DNA from 2 places in the Mesorhizobium sp. M0437 genome. Region 2 is predicted to be linked to the other one. Evidence: predicted binding sites of a transcription regulator. Region 2 holds the regulator's gene; the other holds the start of a gene.
The links. The regulator LexA, encoded in region 2, represses DNA repair genes until DNA is damaged. The targets are predictions, from matches to a motif close to TGTTCNNNNTGTGTTCNG.
Positions count from the first base shown of each region.

Region 1: a site for LexA is predicted at 1,168-1,185, ahead of dinB (DNA polymerase IV). Genes of this name have one in related genera too.

Region 1 covers NZ_JAMYRK010000018.1:33,663-42,592, forward strand. Annotated here, with positions in the region: gene NKI72_RS13920 (GNAT family N-acetyltransferase) at 1-459, shown strand; gene ybiA (riboflavin biosynthesis intermediates N-glycosidase) at 558-1,106, shown strand; gene dinB (DNA polymerase IV) at 1,238-2,479, shown strand; gene NKI72_RS13935 (hypothetical protein) at 2,648-3,292, shown strand; gene NKI72_RS13940 (sulfite oxidase) at 3,884-5,041, shown strand; gene NKI72_RS13945 (sigma-70 family RNA polymerase sigma factor) at 5,230-6,105, opposite strand; gene NKI72_RS13950 (hypothetical protein) at 6,150-6,461, opposite strand; gene NKI72_RS13955 (VOC family protein) at 6,606-6,971, shown strand; gene NKI72_RS13960 (hypothetical protein) at 7,202-7,426, shown strand; partial or broken gene NKI72_RS13965 (MFS transporter) at 7,451-8,673, opposite strand; gene NKI72_RS13970 (NAD(P)-binding domain-containing protein) at 8,670-8,930, opposite strand, start outside.
Region 2 covers NZ_JAMYRK010000066.1:2,509-11,438, forward strand. Annotated here, with positions in the region: gene gltX (glutamate--tRNA ligase) at 9-1,430, opposite strand; gene NKI72_RS28265 (ComEC/Rec2 family competence protein) at 1,527-3,992, shown strand; gene lexA (transcriptional repressor LexA) at 3,986-4,720, opposite strand; gene kynU (kynureninase) at 5,168-6,415, shown strand; gene NKI72_RS28280 (hormone-sensitive lipase) at 6,511-7,341, shown strand; gene NKI72_RS28285 (molybdopterin molybdotransferase MoeA) at 7,349-8,554, opposite strand; gene moaC (cyclic pyranopterin monophosphate synthase MoaC) at 8,554-8,930, opposite strand, start outside.

The sequences.
Region 1 (8,930 bases), on a different contig from region 2:
ATGAGCGAGATCGAATTCCGTCGCGCGCAGGCGCCCGACCTGCCGGCGATCGTTGCAATGCTTGCGGACGATGTGCTCGGCGCAGACCGGGAAGACCCGTCCACGCCGCTTGCGCCATCCTATCTCGATGCCTTCAGCGCAATCGATACCGATCCCAACCAGTTGCTGGCCGTCGCGGTCAACGCCGGGCAAGTGGTCGGAACGCTGCAGCTCAGCTTCCTTCCAGGCATTTCGAGAAAAGGCGCCTGGCGCGGCCAGATCGAAGGCGTTCGCGTCGCGCGGCAATGGCGCTCGCGCGGCGTCGGCAAGCTGATGATCGAATGGGCGATTGAAACATGCCGTTCGCGCAATTGCAGCTTCGTCCAGCTCACCACGGACAAAGGTCGACGGGAGGCCCACGCTTTTTACGAGCGCCTCGGCTTCACCGCCAGTCATCTCGGCTACAAGATGGCGCTGTAGATCAGCATTTCATCGCATTCAGCGCCGACCGCTCATCTTCGCTACCCACTCTGGATGGAGCATTGACAAGCCGGCCTTTCGCCCTGCTCCATCCGCCCATGATTTACGACCGAACCTGGCTTGAGAAAACCTTTCGCGCAAAGCCCCGGCAGAAGTTCCTGTTCTTCTGGGGCCATCAGCCGTCTAAGGACGGCCGAATAAGCACGTCGTGCTTCAGCCAGTGGTGGCATGCGCCTTTTACCGTCGATGGCTTGAGCTATCCGACTGCCGAACACTGGATGATGGCCGAGAAGGCACGACTGTTCGGTGATGCTCCGACGGCAACACAAATCCTCAGGGCGGCGAGCCCCAAGCAGGCAAAGCAGCTTGGCCGCCAGGTGAGCGGCTTCGATGGCACCAAATGGGATGCAGACAAATATCGCATCGTCACTGAAGGGAGCTTTCAGAAGTTCCGTCAGAACGCGGCGCTGCGCGAATATCTGTTGTCGACGCATGACCGGGTGCTGGTCGAGGCGAGCCCTGTCGACCGGGTGTGGGGTATCGGCCTTGCGGCGGATGACGAGAGGGCGGTGAACCCGCTGCTGTGGCGCGGCGAGAACCTGTTGGGATTCGCGCTGATGCAGGCGCGCGATCGGCTGCGCGGCTGAACATTTGCCGTGCGCTCGTCATCTGCGGCAGCCTCCGCGCTGCTTGACAATCCACCCACAATGTTCTCTTTATGTTCTCACCACAACTCGAGACAATGCGGCGTTCGAACCGCCGCGGGCGAACGGGCCGGATGGAAGCCAACATCCTCCACGCGGATCTGGATGCCTTCTATGCCTCGGTCGAACAGTTGCTCGACCCGGCCTTGCGCGGCAAGCCGATTGCCGTCGGCGGCGGGGTAGTGCTTGCCGCATCCTATGAAGCCAAGGCGTTCGGCGTGCGCGGCGGTATGCCGGGACGGCGGGCGCGGGAACTCTGCCCGCAACTCGTCTTCGTCGGCGGCCATTTCAAGGACTATCAGCGGCTGGGCGATGCGGCAATCAAGGTGCTCGGCGATTTCACGCCGGTGGTCGAGCGGATTTCGATCGACGAGGCCTTTGCCGACGTCGCCGGCTGCACCCATTTGTTCGGCTCGCCGGCCGAGATCGCCGGCAAGATCCGCCGCCGCGTGCGGGCCGAGCTCGGCCTGCCGATCTCGGTCGGCGTAGCCCGCACCAAGCATCTGGCCAAGATCGCCTCACAGGTCGCAAAACCGGACGGGCTGGTGGTGGTCGATCCGCGCCACGAGCTGGAATTCCTGCACCACCTGCCGGTCGAGCTGATGTGGGGCGTCGGCCCGGTCACCAGGCAGCGGCTGGCCGGCATCGGCGTCAACACCATCGGCGAGCTGGCGAAGACCAATGGTGGGGCGCTTGAGCGCCTGCTCGGGTCGGCGGCGGGAGAGAAACTCAACGCGCTGGCGTGGAACCGCGATCCGCGCAAGCTCGAGACGCAGCGCCGGGCGCGCTCGGCGGGTGCGCAGTCGGCGCTTGGCCGAAAACCGGCCGAGGAGCAGGTCTTCGTGCCGGCTTTGCTGCATCTGGCCGACAGGGTCGCCACAAGATTGCGGGCGAAATCCCGGCCCGGCCGTACAGTGACGGTTCGCGTCCGCTTTGCCGATTTGCGCTCGGTGACGCGCTCGATCACGCTCGATCAGCCGATTTCGGCGACCGCCATGCTGGCCGAGATCGCCGAGGCGCTGGTGCGCAAGGTGCTCATCGACCATCCGCACGAAAAGACAATCTCGCTGCTGGCGATCGCCGTATCGCATCTGGAGCAGCATGCCGGCCTGCAACTGGAACTGCCGCTCGGGCTCGACGACGATCGCCGCCGCCCCGGCACCAGCAAGGGCGCGGCGCGCTGGACCGCGGATCGCGCCGTCGACAAGATCCGCGACCGCTTCGGCTGGGAGGCGGTGGGCTACGCCTCGGTCGCGCTCGAGCTACAGCGGTCGGTTCCCGACGCGTTTCGCGAGCTGGCCGAAAAGGAATTGTGAGCCTCGATTACACTTTGGTTGCCAAGTCGCCGGAATGACGTTGAAGGCTGCGCCGTTGTGAATTTATCTTGGGACCAGTTCGTCGTGCACCGGTTTGGGTATCAACCAGACAGGGTAGCACCCGCTCGCAAATCCTTCCGCCCTCACTTCGAACGACAGGAGATCGGCATGGGACAGAACGCCGGATATTTCGCACTCATCGTTGCCGGATTGGTGACCAATGCAACGACGCTGGCCAAGCCGCTCAACCCGGACCGGGCGATTCCATCCCTGGGCGATATCAACTCGCCGCTGGCCAGCCCGCTGTTCAAGCAGGTCAAGGCCGGGCCGCTGGAGATAAAGCTTGAGGAAACCACGCTTGCCGATGTCGAAAAAGCCTTCGGCGGAGCGATGCACGATGAAGGTGACGCCGGAGATTCACGCCACTGGCTTTGCTATGCCGGCCCCGACGCCGGCGGATCGCCGTCGATCTTCTGGTTCGTATCCGGCGAGATGGGTGGCTCCGACCATGGTGTCCTGTCCGTCGCCCTGCAGCCGAACCCGGAAGGCAAGGTGCCGGAAGGATGCGCCGGCGCGCCTGCCAGCCTGACAGCTATTGAACTCGATACGCCCGGCGTCGGAGCGCCGCTGAGCGACGTGGCCGCGAAATTTGGCGCCGCCAAGCCCGATCGTTACGGCCATTTCGGCTTCGCCGCCTCTTATCCTGCTTCGTCTCCCGACCAGAAGGACGCCACGGTCACGCAGACGCTCACCTACACAGCCGGCAACGGCAGGATAACCGGCGTGGCGGTGACGCAAGTCACCACCAATTAGGGTGTCCCCGCTCGGTCGGCGAATGGTTCACGTGTGATTGATTCAGCCGCGCCCGAGCCGGGCGGCCTGCTTGCTGGCCACCTCGTTATGCAGATTGGTTCTGATGTGCCGCCCGGGCCCGCCTCCTCCTGCAAATGCGACATTCGAGGCGGCCCTGGTCGTCAGACCAAAAGCGTTGCGCCGCCCCAAGCGACCAGGGCGGTGCCGGCCGCACGGCCAACCCATGGGCCGGCAGGAAACACCGGTTCGACGAGAACCCGCGAAAGTCCGGAAATGACCCAGAAGCGGGCGTTCGGCAGCGATCAGAGCAGCAACGATTTTGGCAGGACCGGAAATCGGCATGGAATGCTGCAATCATCATCATGTCCCGTCCAAGTTGTGGACAGTTCCTTCTCAAAGGCGCACTCTTAGCGTGCGAAACGCGAGCTAACGTTTCGTGCAATGCTTCACATGCTTGACTTGCGTCGGTGATTGTCTGACCTACCCGGATACTTCCGGGTGGGCAGACCTCACATTGTGTCGCCTATCCGTGATCAGGCTACGGCTAAGGCACGTTGCAGCCCGTTCCGGATCAACTGGGAGGTAAACAACATGCCTGATTTTCAGCGCAGAGAACTTCTTGTTCAAGGAAGCGCGGCTCTTGCCGCAATTGCTGCTCTCTATACCTCGCGCCGGGCTTACGCTTTTCCAACACGGCCGAACGAGGAAGTTATTCGATGGCTGGATCAGCCGACCGAAAATCCCGATCCGGTGGGTATCCAGAAGCAGCTTGTCTGGGAGGACTTGGATAGCTGGATAACGCCAAACGACAAGTTCTTCAGCATCTCGCATTTCAACCGACCAACGATCGACGAGAAGACATGGTCGATGGAGATCGGAGGCCTGGTCAAGAAGCCCCTCGAGTTAACGCTCGCCGACATCAGGGCGCGACCGCGGCAGGAGGTCGTTTTCACGGTGGAATGCTCGGGCAACCACGGGTTTCCCTTTTTCACCGGCGGCATCGGCAATGCTCGCTGGGCAGGGACGCCGCTCGCCCCGATCCTTGAGGAAGCCGGCGTTCTGGAGAAGGGCATCGAGGTCGTCTTTTTCGGTACCGACACAGGCGAGATCCCGATACGCGACGTCAAGATGCAGCAGAACTTCGCTCGCAGCATGTCGCTCGCCGACGCGATGAACCCCGACAATCTCCTCTGCTATGAAATGAACGGGGCCGCCTTGCCGGCGCCCAATGGCTTCCCGGTACGGCTCATTGCGCCAGGCTGGTACGGGATCGCCAACGTCAAGTGGCTAAAGCGCATCGAGGTTCGCGATACGCGGTTCATGAGCCTTCTGATGGCCCGTGACTATGTCACCATCCGGGAGGAAGACCACAACGGCGAGACCGTATGGGCCGAGACGTCAGTCGGGCGAGCGCTGATAAAGTCCGCGCCTGCGAAGGTTACCCGGAAAGATTCAGATTACCGCATCGTTGGGGCAGCCTGGGGGGCGCCGATCGACCGGGTCGAAGTGCAAATCGATCAAGGGCCTTGGACACCAGCGACCATTGACCACAGTGAGGAGGCCGAACACGCTTGGAAAATATGGTCCCTGGCTTGGGCAAATCCCTCTCCTGGAGAACACACCGTGACCTCGCGCGCGGTCAGCACCACAGGACAAATTCAACCGGCGATGGACGATCCCTTGATAGCCAAGAAACACACATACTGGGAAAGCAATGGCCAAGTGACGCGCCGCGTGCGTATCGGCTAGAGGATTCTGCCGCCAAATGGAGTCATGTGGCGTCCGCATAAATGCGGCAAAACAGATAGTTAGAGCGAGTTACCGGTTCTAAGAGAACCGGAACCGCTCTAAGAACGTGCTGCCATGTGGCAATTGCGTTTAGGTCAAACAGCAGGAGGCTGCCTGATCGCCATTTCGCACCATTTCCAGCGCTCTCCTCACCCCTCCACGGCCCTGATCTCCGCGTCGACCAGGCACCAGGGCGCATAGCGGAAGTCGCGGATCTGGATGACCTGATCGTTCCGCCACTCGACCAGCATGAAGCCGCGCACCGCGCCGTCGGCCGCTTGCGGGTGGCGGATCAGGATCGCCGGCCTGTCGTCGACGAAGCCGAGCGACAATGTCCAGTCGCTGATACGGGCATAATTGCCGAAATAGGTCGACACCTCGGCCTTGCCGCGCAGGCGGACGCGGTTGACGACGTCGAGCCGCACGTCCTCGGCGATCAGTGCCCTGACCGCGTCGAAGTCGCGCGCGTTGAACAGGTCGACATAGCGCCGCAGCCGGCGCTCGTCATCGGCGTCGAGCCTCGGCGCAAGCGCCTGTTCGGGCTGCAGCGCCAGCAACTTGAGCTGCGCCCGCCCGCGATGCAGCGCGGCCTTGGTGGCGGCGAGCGTCGCGCCGGTGACTTCGCAGGTCTCATGCAGGCTGAGGCCGAGCACGTCGACCAGGATCACGGCGCTGCGCTGCGGCACCGAAAGCTGCATGAAGGAGCGCAGGCCGGTCTGGGCGGCGAGCCGGCTGTCGGCGCTGCCGGAGGGATCCTCGATGACGCTCATGTCGGCCTCGGTCATGCGCGACCTTTCCCGATTGCGCCGCCGCAGATGATCCTGCGCGGCATTGTGGGCTATGCGAAACAGCCATTGCTCGGGCCGTTCGACGATCGCACCCCCGTCGATCGCCTGCAGCGCCTTGATCAGGACCTCCTGGACGATGTCCTCGCCGTCGATCACCGAGCCGGCCATACGCGCGCAGTAGCGATGCAGCCTTGGCCGCAACCCGACGAGCAGCACCTCCAAAGTCGCCCTGTTCATTTTCGGCGTAGCTTCCCATTTCTGCGCGAGCGGCATGGCGGGCGCTACCCGGCTTTCTGATCCGCCAGCATACGATAGTTGCCGATGACTTTGACAGGCGATCGCATTGCCGGGGTCGAACGGCGCTGGGCGTGGTTTTCCGCAAATGCCTTGAAGGCGGCAAGCCCGGTCAGCGCCGACGAATCGCCGTCCTGGCCGACGATGTGGACGAACGAGCCGTCGTCCAGCTCGAGCACGAGATAACGCACCGTCGGCGGTGCCGCCTCGCCCAGCGCTTCAAATACTTTTTCGACCAGCACGCGGTTATCTGCCAGGTCGGCTTGGTTCACACCGTACCGAATGAGCGCGTAGTCCATCGTCGTCTCCTGACTGGTTGGTATGAACGAAGGACGACCGGCTGCGCTGAAAAGATTCTCCTTGCCGAAGAATCTTTTCGGTTGCCCGCATCGTCTTTCCCGCGTGGGCGGCTGCGCGGCAGCCATCAAGCAGGAGAGACGATCATGCATATCCAGTTTGCCGAGCTTCCGGTGTTCGAGCAGGACCGCGCCAAGGCGTTCTACACCAGGCATCTCGCCTGCCAGGTCATGGCCGACCAGAAGATGGGTGATGGCGGCTGGCGCTGGATCGAGCTGGCATTTCCGCATGCCGTGACGAACCTGCATTTTGTCAGGCGCGCCGACGACGCTCCCGGAGCGGAGCCCGTATTGGTGCTGGTCGACGAAAATGTCGGGGCAATGATCGCGGCGCTGAAGAAGGACGGCGTCGAGATCGTCACCGAGCCGCATGAGGCGCCGTGGCAGCCGGGCCGCACGGTGGCGGAGTTTCGCGACAGCGAAGGCAACCGCATGGTCCTCGCCAGCCGCTAAGCCACCGGAGCCCTCTGTCCGGCGGGGCGTCATACCTAAGTCCTACCTCCGGCCGGACCATCGGCCGTGCTTCCTACGTATTATTATTTCGTGACCGCTGCGCGCCGGAACCTTCCCTTGCATCGGGCGTTCGGGCGCTGTATCGCGATGCCTCATATTTAGGCAGGCGGAGGAAATACGAATAAGGGCGGGTGGCAAAACAAACATGGGCCGGGGAGGAGCATCTTACCATGTCGAACCGTAAAATCGGAATGTCCCACAGTTTGGGGCTGCGCGTCGCTGACCTCAAATCCAGAATGCAAAGTGCCCAGATTACCGAGCATGAGATCAAGACGTTTCAAAAGGTTGCCGCCATTATGGGCGGCGCCAAAGGCTCACTGCGCCTCGATGCGGACGATCTGATCGCCGCGTCCTTCCTTGTCGATCCCTTGGAAGATCTCCCGCTCTCCAGTTGAAGGCGCCGAACGCAGGTCGAAATCCTATCGGGTTTGAACCTGCGATTGCCGTCGGCGGAGCATCCGCCAGCCCAAGCCGCATGCGAGGATGACGTTGGCCAGCGCCAGGCCGGAAAGCGCGGCCAACGTCCCGTGCGGGCCGAAGCGCTCCAGCAGCAATGCGCCGGCCGAGGGTGCCGCGCCTGGGCGATCAGGCTCGGCATGGCGAGGCGGCCCATCAGTTTCGCATAGCCGTTCGAGCCGACCAGCGCGAGCGGCAACGTCCCCCGCGCGATGGATTCCAGGCCGATCCCTGCGCCGTAGAAGCCCAGCGCCAGCGGGATGATCGGCATGCCGGCCCAGAGCGTCGAAACGCCGATCGCCACAAACGTAACCGAGGCAAACTTGGTGAAAATCGGATGGTGGTAGCGCGCGATCATCATCTCGATCGCGCGCGCCGCCACCTGTGATGGACCAACCAGCACGCCGAGCCCGACGGCTGCGGCAAGCGCCATGCCGCTGCCTTGCAGGATTGTGAGCAGATGCACCGATAGTGTCGACGAGATCACCGCTGCGAGTGTCAGGGTCGCGGCCAGAACGATCATGATCGACGGATCGGCTTGGTTGTCGAGAATGGGTGCCGCCTTCTTCACTCCCGGTTTGACTGCCGGTTGCGGCGGCTCCCGGGGCAGGATCACCAGATAGAGCGGCAGCGCAATTGCCAGCTGAAAGGCGGCGTAAACCAGGCAGGTGCCGCGCCAGCCGACCTCCCCCAGCAGCAAGGCTGAGATCGGCCAGCAGATGGTGCTCGCAAGGCCGCCGAACAGCGTCAGCATGGTGATGGCGGAGCGCGCGCCCTGGCCGTAGTGGCGGCCAAGCGTCGCGAAAGCGGCATCGTAGAGCCCTGCCCCCATGCCCAGGCCGATGACCAGCCAGGCCGCGATATAGGCCGCAAGATTAGGGGCAAGAGCCAGCCCGATCTGGCCGAGCCCGATGCATCCGGCGCTGAACGCCAGAACGTTGCGGCCGCCATGCCGCTCGATCGACGAGCCGACGCGCGGAGAGATCAATCCTGCCGTGAGCAAGCCGAGAGACAGGCCGCCGACAACCCATGCCAGCGGCCAGCCGGTATCGGAGGAGACTGCCGGCGCGATGACCGCGGGAAGATAGTAGGAAGACCCCCACGCCATGATCTGCGTCAGGCCAAGCGCGGTGATGATCGCGCCGCGGCTGCGCACGATGGCCGGCGAAGGCGGCGAAAGACTCATGCCGCGACGCTGCAGCCACAGCCGCCTTTGCCGACCGCCTTCGCCTTGGCGTCGGCGACACAGCAGGCGCTCGAAGCCGCCGGCGCCGGACCGCCGCAGCACCCCTTGTCGGCAATGCCGATCCGCGGCACGGTGCAGACGCCGGTCTCGGGCAGCACGAGCTGGACATTGTCGGCCGCCACCATGTCTCCGGCGATCGCCGCCGCGACCGAGCGGACCTGCTCATACCCGGTCAGCAGCAGGAAGGTCGGTGCGCG
Region 2 (8,930 bases):
CCAGTTTGCTAATCGATTTGATCAGCGATCCGCGCCAGGCTTTCCTCGCGGCCAAGCACGGCAAGCACATCAAAGACACCTGGCGAGGTACTTTTGCCGGTGAGCGCGGCGCGCAAAGGTTGGGCCACGGCGCCGAGTTTATAGCCGGCGGCCTGCGCATAGTCGCGGATCGCGGCTTCGGCTGAGGCGGCAGACCACCCCGAAACCGTGGCTAGTGCCGCATGAGCGCCCCGCAGGATCGCGCGTGCCTCACCGCTGAGCAGCGCCGCCGCCTTCTCGTCGACCGGCAGCGGCCGTTCGACGAAAAGGAATTCAGCCCCTTCAACAAGTTCGACCAGCGTTTTGGCGCGCTCCTTCAGGCCCGGCAACGCGGCAAGCAGTTGCGCCCTGCGTCTGTCGTCGAGGCGAGCGGCGATTGCCGGGCCGCCTTCTAGATAGGGCAGAGTGGCGATGAAGATGTCGAGCAGCGCCGCGTCGTTCATCCGGCGCATATGCACGCCGTTAAGCGCCTCGAGCTTGGCGAAGTCGAAACGGGCGGCGCCCTTGTTGACGTCGCCAATGTCGAACCATGTAATCATGTCGGCGATCGACATGATCTCATCGTCGCCGTGGCTCCAGCCAAGCCTCGCCAGATAGTTGAGCAGCGCCTCCGGCAGGTAGCCCATGGCGCGATAGGCTTCGACGCCAAGCGCACCGTGCCGCTTCGACAGCTTGGCGCCGTCGGCACCGTGGATCAACGGGATATGCGACATCGACGGCACCTCCCAGCCCATGGCGTGATAGATTACGGTCTGGCGTGCGGCGTTGGTCAAATGATCGTCGCCGCGGATGATGTGGGTGATGCCCATGTCGTGATCGTCGACGACGACGGCATGCATGTAGGTGGGATTGCCGTCCGAGCGCAGAATAATGAAATCGTCGAGATCCTTGTTGGGAAAGCGCACGTCGCCCTGGACGCGGTCATGCACCACCGTCTCGCCGTCTGTCGGCGCCTTGATGCGGATCGCCCCCTTGGCGCCGGGCGGCGCCTCCGACGGGTCGCGGTCGCGCCAGCGCCCATCATAGCGGGGCGGAAGCCCCTTGGCTCGCGCTGCCTCGCGCATCGCCTCCAGCTCCGCCGGCGTCGCGTAGCAGTAATAGGCCTTGCCCACGCGCACCAGCTCCTCGGCCACCTCGCGATGGCGCGGCGCGCGCTCGAACTGCGAGACAGGCGCGCCGTCCCAGGTGAGTCCGAGCCAGGAAAGCCCGTCGAGAATGGCTGCCGTCGCCGCATCCGTCGACCGCTCACGGTCGGTATCCTCTATACGCAGCAGCATCGTGCCGCCCGTGTGCTTGGCGTACAGCCAGTTGAACAGCGCCGTGCGCGCGCCGCCAATGTGCAGATAGCCGGTGGGCGAGGGGGCAAAACGGGTGACGACCTTATCGGGCATGGAACTCTCAGGCGGGCGAAGGAAGTGGGTTTGCGGACTTTCGCGCGTTGCGCGTTCATGTAGCATAGGAGGTCGAGGGCGCAAGGGGCAGACCCGATGGCTGTGCGAGGCCGTGGTGCGGGCGAGGGCGAGGACGTTGGCAGCGACGTCAGCGAACGCTTGCTGTTTGCCGCTCCCCCGCCTGTCCTGCCGGCACCGGCATTGCTACCTGCTCCGCGCTTCGATGCTCCGTCGCTGCCGGCCAGCGACCCAGCAACGGTTCTCGTGCCCGCGGGCGAGCCTATCGTACGCCTGCGCAGGCGTTTCCGCCTCCCGTCACCGTCCCGTATCCGCAACAGCGTAACCACAGCGGCCGGTCTGGAACTCGACCGCGGCATCGCCTTCCTGCTGGTGCCGGTGTTCCTCGCATGCGGGGTGGTCGTTTATTTCGGGCTGTCGGTGGAGCCGGCCTTTCCACAGCCGATCGCAATCGCGCTCCTCGCGACCCTTTGTGCCGTCGTCTCGCGGTCATGGCCCAGGACGCGCCTGTGCTTCATGGTGGCGCTGCTCTGCGCGCTTGGCGTACTTGCCGCCAAGTTCGAAACATGGCGTGTCGGAACGCATATGCTCGGCTCCGAAATCTCGACGCGGCTGACGGGTCGCGTCGTATCGTACGAGCCCATGGCGAGCGGCCGCATCAGGCTGACAATCGATGTGATCTCAACCGCCAGGCCGACACTGCGCTACATGCCGGAACGGGTCCGCGTTTCGGCGATGAAGATACCGGCTGAGCTGACCGCCGGTTCCGAGATCACCGGCTATGTGCGGCTGCTGCCGCCGACCGGCCCGGTGCGGCCCGACAGCTATGATTTCTCCTTCGACAGCTATTTCGCCGGTATCGGCGGCAGCGGCTTTTTTCTCGGCAATCCGAAAATCGTGTCGTCGGACAGCATGCCGCTTGCCGCGCAGCTTTCTTCCGCGATCGAAGACGCGCGTGAATCCATCGCCGACCATATCCGCAGCCGCATCGGCGGTGCCGAGGGCGAGATTGCTGCTGCGCTGATCGTCGGCGTGCGCGCCGGCATTCCCGAGGAGATCAACGAAGCGATGCGGCGCACCGGCATCTACCACATCATCTCCATCTCGGGGCTGCATATGGCGTTGGTCGCCGGCACCATCATGGCGCTGCTGCGGGGTGCCTTCGCGCTGTTTCCCGATTTCTCATCGCGACGGCCGGTCAAGAAATATGCCGCGGCCGCCGCGCTTTTTTCGATTGCGGCCTACCTCGTCTTTTCCGGCATTGTCGTGGCGGCCGAACGCAGCTTCATCATGCTGGCGGTGATGCTTATCGCCGTGCTGTTCGACCGGGCCGCGCTCACCATGCGCAACCTGGCGATCTCGGCCATCGCGGTCATCCTGGTGTCGCCGCACGAGGTGGTCGGTCCGAGTTTCCAGATGTCCTTCGCCGCGACGGCGGCCCTTGTCGGCGCCTATGCAGGCTGGTCCGATTACCGCGCCGGCAGGGCCACCACGCCGCCGCCGCGGCAGTCGCCGCTACGCTTTGCCACTCGAAAGGTCCTGCTGGGCATGTGCGGTCTGGCGATGACCTCGATCATTGCAGGGAGCGCCACGGCGCTTTTCGCCATATGGCATTTCCAGCGCGTGGCGCCGCTCAGCCTGTTCGCCAATCTGGCCATCATGCCCATCGTGTCACTGGTCGTCATGCCCTTCGCCGTTCTCAGCGCGCTGGCGATGCCGTTCGGTGCGGATGGCCCTTTTCTCTATGTCATGGGCAAGGGGCTGACGGCGATGATCGCCCTGTCCGGGTGGATCTCGGAGCGCTCGCCGATCGATGCGGTCGGGCTGATTTCGCTGAGATCCGTCCTTCTGGTGACGATCGCCCTCGTCATTGCCAGCATGGCGACGACGTGGTTGCGGCTGGCGGCACTTCCTTTTGCGCTCGCCGGCTTGCTGACGACAACGCAGACACGCATACCCGACGTATTGGTCTCGGAGGACGCACGGCTGGTCGCGCTGCCGATCGGCAGCGGTGAACTCGCGGTCAACCGGGCACGCCCGAATGAGTTCACCATCGACAACTGGAAACGCGCGCTCACATCAGAGGCTATCGTCGCGCCGGAAACACCTGGAAAGAACGACCCGCAATTCGACATTGCCGATCCGGCCGACCTACCGCCGGGCATGCCGTTCATTTGCACGGACGGCCTCTGCCTTGCCAGGCATCCATCCGGCGCGATCATCGCGCAAGCCAAGGACCGCGATACTGCGCGGCCAGCCTGCGCCTTTGCCAGCTTGATCGTCATCGACGACGCCACCGCCCATAACCCCTGCTACTACGACCGGCTGGTCCTCGTCGTCACCAAACGGCAACTGGCGCGCGCGGGAAGTGCCGCCGTCTATTTCGATCCACAAGCGGCAACACGCGCCGAGATCCGCTTCGCCGTCGAAAAATCATACCGGCCCTGGCACGTGCAGCGGAAATTTTCACGCGCGGCACGGGGCCTGCCGCCATACCGCCGGGCCGACAACCCCAAAGCCGGCGCCAAGGGCGGAGCTCAGTAGCGGCGGATCAGTCCGACGAGCTTGCCCTGCACCTTGACCCTGTCTGGTCCGAAGATGCGCGTCTCGTAGGCCGGATTGGCGGCTTCCAGGGCGATCGAGGCGCCCTTGCGGCGGAACCGCTTCAGCGTCGCTTCCTCCTCGTCGACCAGTGCCACCACGATCTCACCGGGGCTCGCCGTATCGGCATTGCGGATGATCACCGTGTCGCCGTCGAAAATGCCGGCCTCGATCATCGAATCGCCTTTGACCTCAAGCGCATAATGCTCGCCGCCCATGATCATATCCGGCGGCACCGAAATCGAATGCGTCTGGTGCTGGATGGCGTCGATCGGCACACCGGCAGCGATGCGGCCCATCACTGGGATCGAAACGGCGGCGACGACATCGTCGTCATTTCCGGCTGCGGGCACGCGCGACGATGTCGGCTTGCCTTGCCGAGGGGCGCCTTGCCCAAGACTGCCCTGGATGACACTCGGCGAGAACTTGCGTGCCGCATTGAGGCCGGGGGCGATCGAGTCAGGCAGGCGTAGCACCTCCAGCGCACGGGCCCGGTTGGGCAAACGGCGAATGAAGCCGCGCTCCTCCAGCGCCGTAATCAGCCGGTGGATTCCGGATTTGGAAGCCAGGTCGAGCGCTTCCTTCATCTCGTCGAATGAAGGCGGGATACCGCTTTCCTTCAACCTTTCGTGGATGAACATAAGCAGTTCGTGTTGTTTGCGTGTCAGCATAGCGACCCCCAACAGAATCAGAAAAACAAACCCAGAACAAACACTATCTGTTCCAGTTGTGTTCCGCAACTGTTTAAAGTTTAATGAATGCGTTAAGGCTCGGGAAACAAACGACGTCCCCTACCGGCGTACCGCATTTTCACCGCCGCGAGCCTCATCGCCTTGATTCTGCTTTCGTTTGCGCCCTTCTGGCCTCCTAGAAGGCGGCACTGGCATCGGCCGTCGGTCGGCAAAAGGCACGGAATTGAACCCGTATCGACTGTGCGGTTTGGTCAATGCACCGTGAACGAAACGAACTCAAAACGCCAACCTCGGGTTAAGTCCCGGTTTCCACCGCCTGGTCAGGCTGCTTCTCGCCGGTGGAGCCTTGCTGCGCGCAACCAAGTAATGGAAGAACAGTCGATGCGTGTCCGGCGTTGCGTTGGATCTTGGGGGAGCAGACAAATCATGACAGGAATTCCCGATCTCGTGGCCATAAAGGCGATGGATGCCGCGGATCCGCTGCGCGCGATGCGCGACCGCTTTGTGTTGCCGCAAGGAGTGATCTATCTCGACGGCAATTCGCTAGGAGCTGCTTCACGTGCCGCTTTCGATGAACTGCACAAGGCCGCGACCGAAGAATGGTCGCATGATCTCATCCGCGCATGGAACACGGCCGGCTGGTTCAACATGCCGCTTGAACTTGGCGACCAGCTCGGGCGCCTGATCGGGGCCGCGGCCGGCCAGACAGTGGTCTGCGACACGACATCGGTCAATATCTACAAGCTGCTGCACGCCGCCATGGCCATGCGACCGGAGCGGCAGGTCATCGTCGCCGAGGGCGATAGTTTTCCGACGGACCTCTACATGGCCGAGGGTGTGGTTTCGACGCGAAAAGATACGCTGCTGCGCCTCTCGGGAGTCGACGCGCCGACCATCGAAGAGCTGATCGACGAACGCACCGCTGTGGTGCTGGTCAACCACGTCAACTATAAGTCGGGCGAACTGCGCGACATGCCGGCGCTGACGCGCAGGGCTCAGGAAGCCGGGGCGATGATCGTCTGGGATCTCTGCCACACTGCCGGCGCGATGCCAGTCGAACTCGACAAGGCAAACGCCGATTTTGCCGTTGGCTGCACCTACAAATATCTGAATGGCGGCCCGGGCGCGCCTGCCTTCATCTATGCGGCTGAGCGGCATCTTTCCGACATCCAGCAGCCGCTCACCGGCTGGTGGGGCCATGCACGGCCCTTCGCCTTCGAGCCAGGCTATGCGGCCGGCACCGGCATCCGCCGGTTTCTGTGCGGCACACAGCCGGTCCTGTCGATGCGCACGCTGAAGGGCGCGCTCGACATCTGGAACGATGTCGACATGACGGCGGTGCGCAAGAAGAGCATCGCGCTGGCGGATCTGTTCATCGAGCTTGTCGAGGCAAAGTGCGGCACTTACGGGCTCACGCTCGAAAGCACGCGCGATGGGGAAAAACGCGGCAGCCAGATTTCATTCATGCATGAGCATGGCTACCAGGTCATGCGCGCGCTGATCGAACGTGGCGTGATCGGCGATTTTCGCGCGCCATCGACCATGCGCTTCGGCTTCACCCCGCTCTATGTCGGCTATGCCGATGTCTGGCAGGCCGCCAAAGTGCTTGAGGACATCCTGCACACCGGTGCGTGGAAGGATGCGCGCTTCGCCATCAAAGCAGCTGTCACTTGAGATTGATGCGAGAGCTGGAATCGTGAGGCTGGCGACGACGCGCCGCGCGATGCTTACGGCTACGCTGCAGGGCCATATGCCAGGGAGGGCGCAGGGTGTTCGAACGTCACATTGCCGATTGGGACAACGCCTATGCCAACAGCGCCAACATAGCCGGCAGCGATCGCTGGCCGGCGGCCTGGATCGAGCCCGCGCGGGTTTTCCGCGACGTGCTTTCGACCGAGGGCAGGGCGCGGCTCGACATGGCCTATGGCGACAATCCACGCAACCGGCTCGATCTTTTCCTGCCGGCCATCAAGCCCAAGGGACTCGTGGTGTTCGTTCATGGCGGCTACTGGATGGAATTCGACAAGAATTTCTGGTCGCATCTTGCCGCTGGCCCTGTTGATCGCGGCTATGCGGTGGCGATGCCGTCCTACACGCTCTGTCCGCAGATACGCATTGGCGGCATCGTCAAGGAAGTCGGCGCGGCGATCGGCAAGGCGGCGGCGATCGTTGCAGGGCCGCTGATGCTGACCGGGCACTCGGCCGGCGGCCATCTTGTTAGCCGGATGGTTACGGCGACGACGCCGCTGGCGCCCGAAGTCGTCCGGCGCGTTCGTCATGTAGTGTCGATCTCGGGGGTGCACGATTTGCGCACTAAAATGCGCACCGGCATGAACGAGACGCTGGCGATCGATGAGGCCGAGGCGCAGGCCGAAAGCCCGGTGCTGCTGCGCCCGATGGACAAGGCCCGCCTGACCTGCTGGGCCGGCGGCGGCGAGCGCGCTGAATTCCTGCGTCAGAGCGCGTTGCTGGCCAACATCTGGATCGGCCTGGGTACCGCGACCAGCTCGGTGGTCGAGCCTGACCGGCATCATTTCAACATCATCGACGGTTTGGCCGATCCAGACCATCCGCTGACCCGGACCTTGATTTCGGAGTGAGGCAGGTTCAGCGTAGCATCAGTACGTCGCAGGGGGAGCCCGCCGCCGCGGCAGGCGCGAACGGCGCGCGAACGATCAGCCCGTCGGCATCGGCCAGCATTTTCAGCATCGAGGAGTCCTGGATGCCGAACGGCGTCGCCACGAGCGTACCGGCGTCATCAATGACAACAGCCCGCACATAATCTTGCCTGAGATCGTTGGCCGGCATGGCGGCACCGAGCCGTGCCCGACGTATATCCTGCTGAAAGGCGCGGCCGCCGAGCCGCGCCAGCAGCGGCTTCAGGAAGAGCTGAGTGCAGACCAGGCTTGCCACCGGATTGCCGGGCAGGCCGATGCAGCGAATGTCTCCCAGCCGCCCGAACATCAGTGGCTTGCCCGGCCGCATGGCGATCTTCCAGAAATCGAGCGTCATGCCTTGCCCGGTCAGCACCTCATGGACGAAGTCGTGGTCACCGACCGAGGCACCGCCCAGCGTGACGATGACGTTCGCGCCAGCCTTCACGGCCTTTTCAACCAGCGCAGCGATCGCCTCCCTGCGGTCCGGCGCGATGCCAAGGTCGAGCGCGCGCGCACCGACCGACTGTGCGGCAGCGGCGACACCATAGGCGTTGGAGGAGATGATCTGGTCGGGGCCAAGATCGCTGCCCGGCGGCAGCAATTCGTCGCCGGTGGCGATGATGGCGACCAGCGGCCGTTTGACCACGCGCACCTCGGGGTGATTGGCCGATGCCGCCAGCGATAAGGCCGCCGGGTCGAGCAGGCGGCCTTTGGGCAGCAGGACATCGCCCTTGGCGAAATCGAGCCCGAGGCGGCGGATGTTGCGCCCCTGCACCGTCGGTTCCGTCACTTCGACGCTGCTGCCACCGAGATCGCGGGCGTTCTCCTGGATGACGATAGTGTCGGCGCCTTCGGGAAGCGGTGCGCCGGTAAAGATGCGCACGGCCTGCCGCTGCTGCACCGTTCCGGCAAAGCCGCGTCCGGCCGGCGCCATGCCGACCACCGAAAGCCTTGCCGGTACGGACGCGATATCGGCCGCCCGCACGGCATAGCCGTCCATGGCGGAGGCGTTGAACGGCGGCTGGGTGCGGAGCGCCACAACCGGCTCCGCCAGCACGCGGTCGGCGGCATCCAGCAGTGCGACGCGTTCGCCCGGCAGCGCTGCTGCGCCGTCCAGCAGGCGCTCGAGCGCCTCGGCAACTGGGACCAGCGCCATTATCGGCCTGCCTCGGTGGCCCCGTCTCCGGTGATCTTGTAGTCGCCGGATTTGCCGCCGGTCTTTTCGACCAGCCTGATGCCGGAGATGACCATGGCGCGGTCGACCGCCTTGGCCATGTCGTAGATGGTCAGGCAAGCGACCGAGACGGCACTCAGAGCCTCCATCTCAACGCCGGTCTTGCCGGTGACGCGGGTCAATGCTGTCACCTTCAGGCCGGGCAGCGCGGCGTCCGCCTCGATATCGACAGATATCCTGGTCAGCAGCAGCGGATGGCAAAGCGGGATCAGTTCATGCGTCTTCTTGGCCGCCATGATGCCGGCAATGCGCGCGGTGCCCAGCACGTCGCCCTTCTTGGCGTCGCCGGCGAGGATCA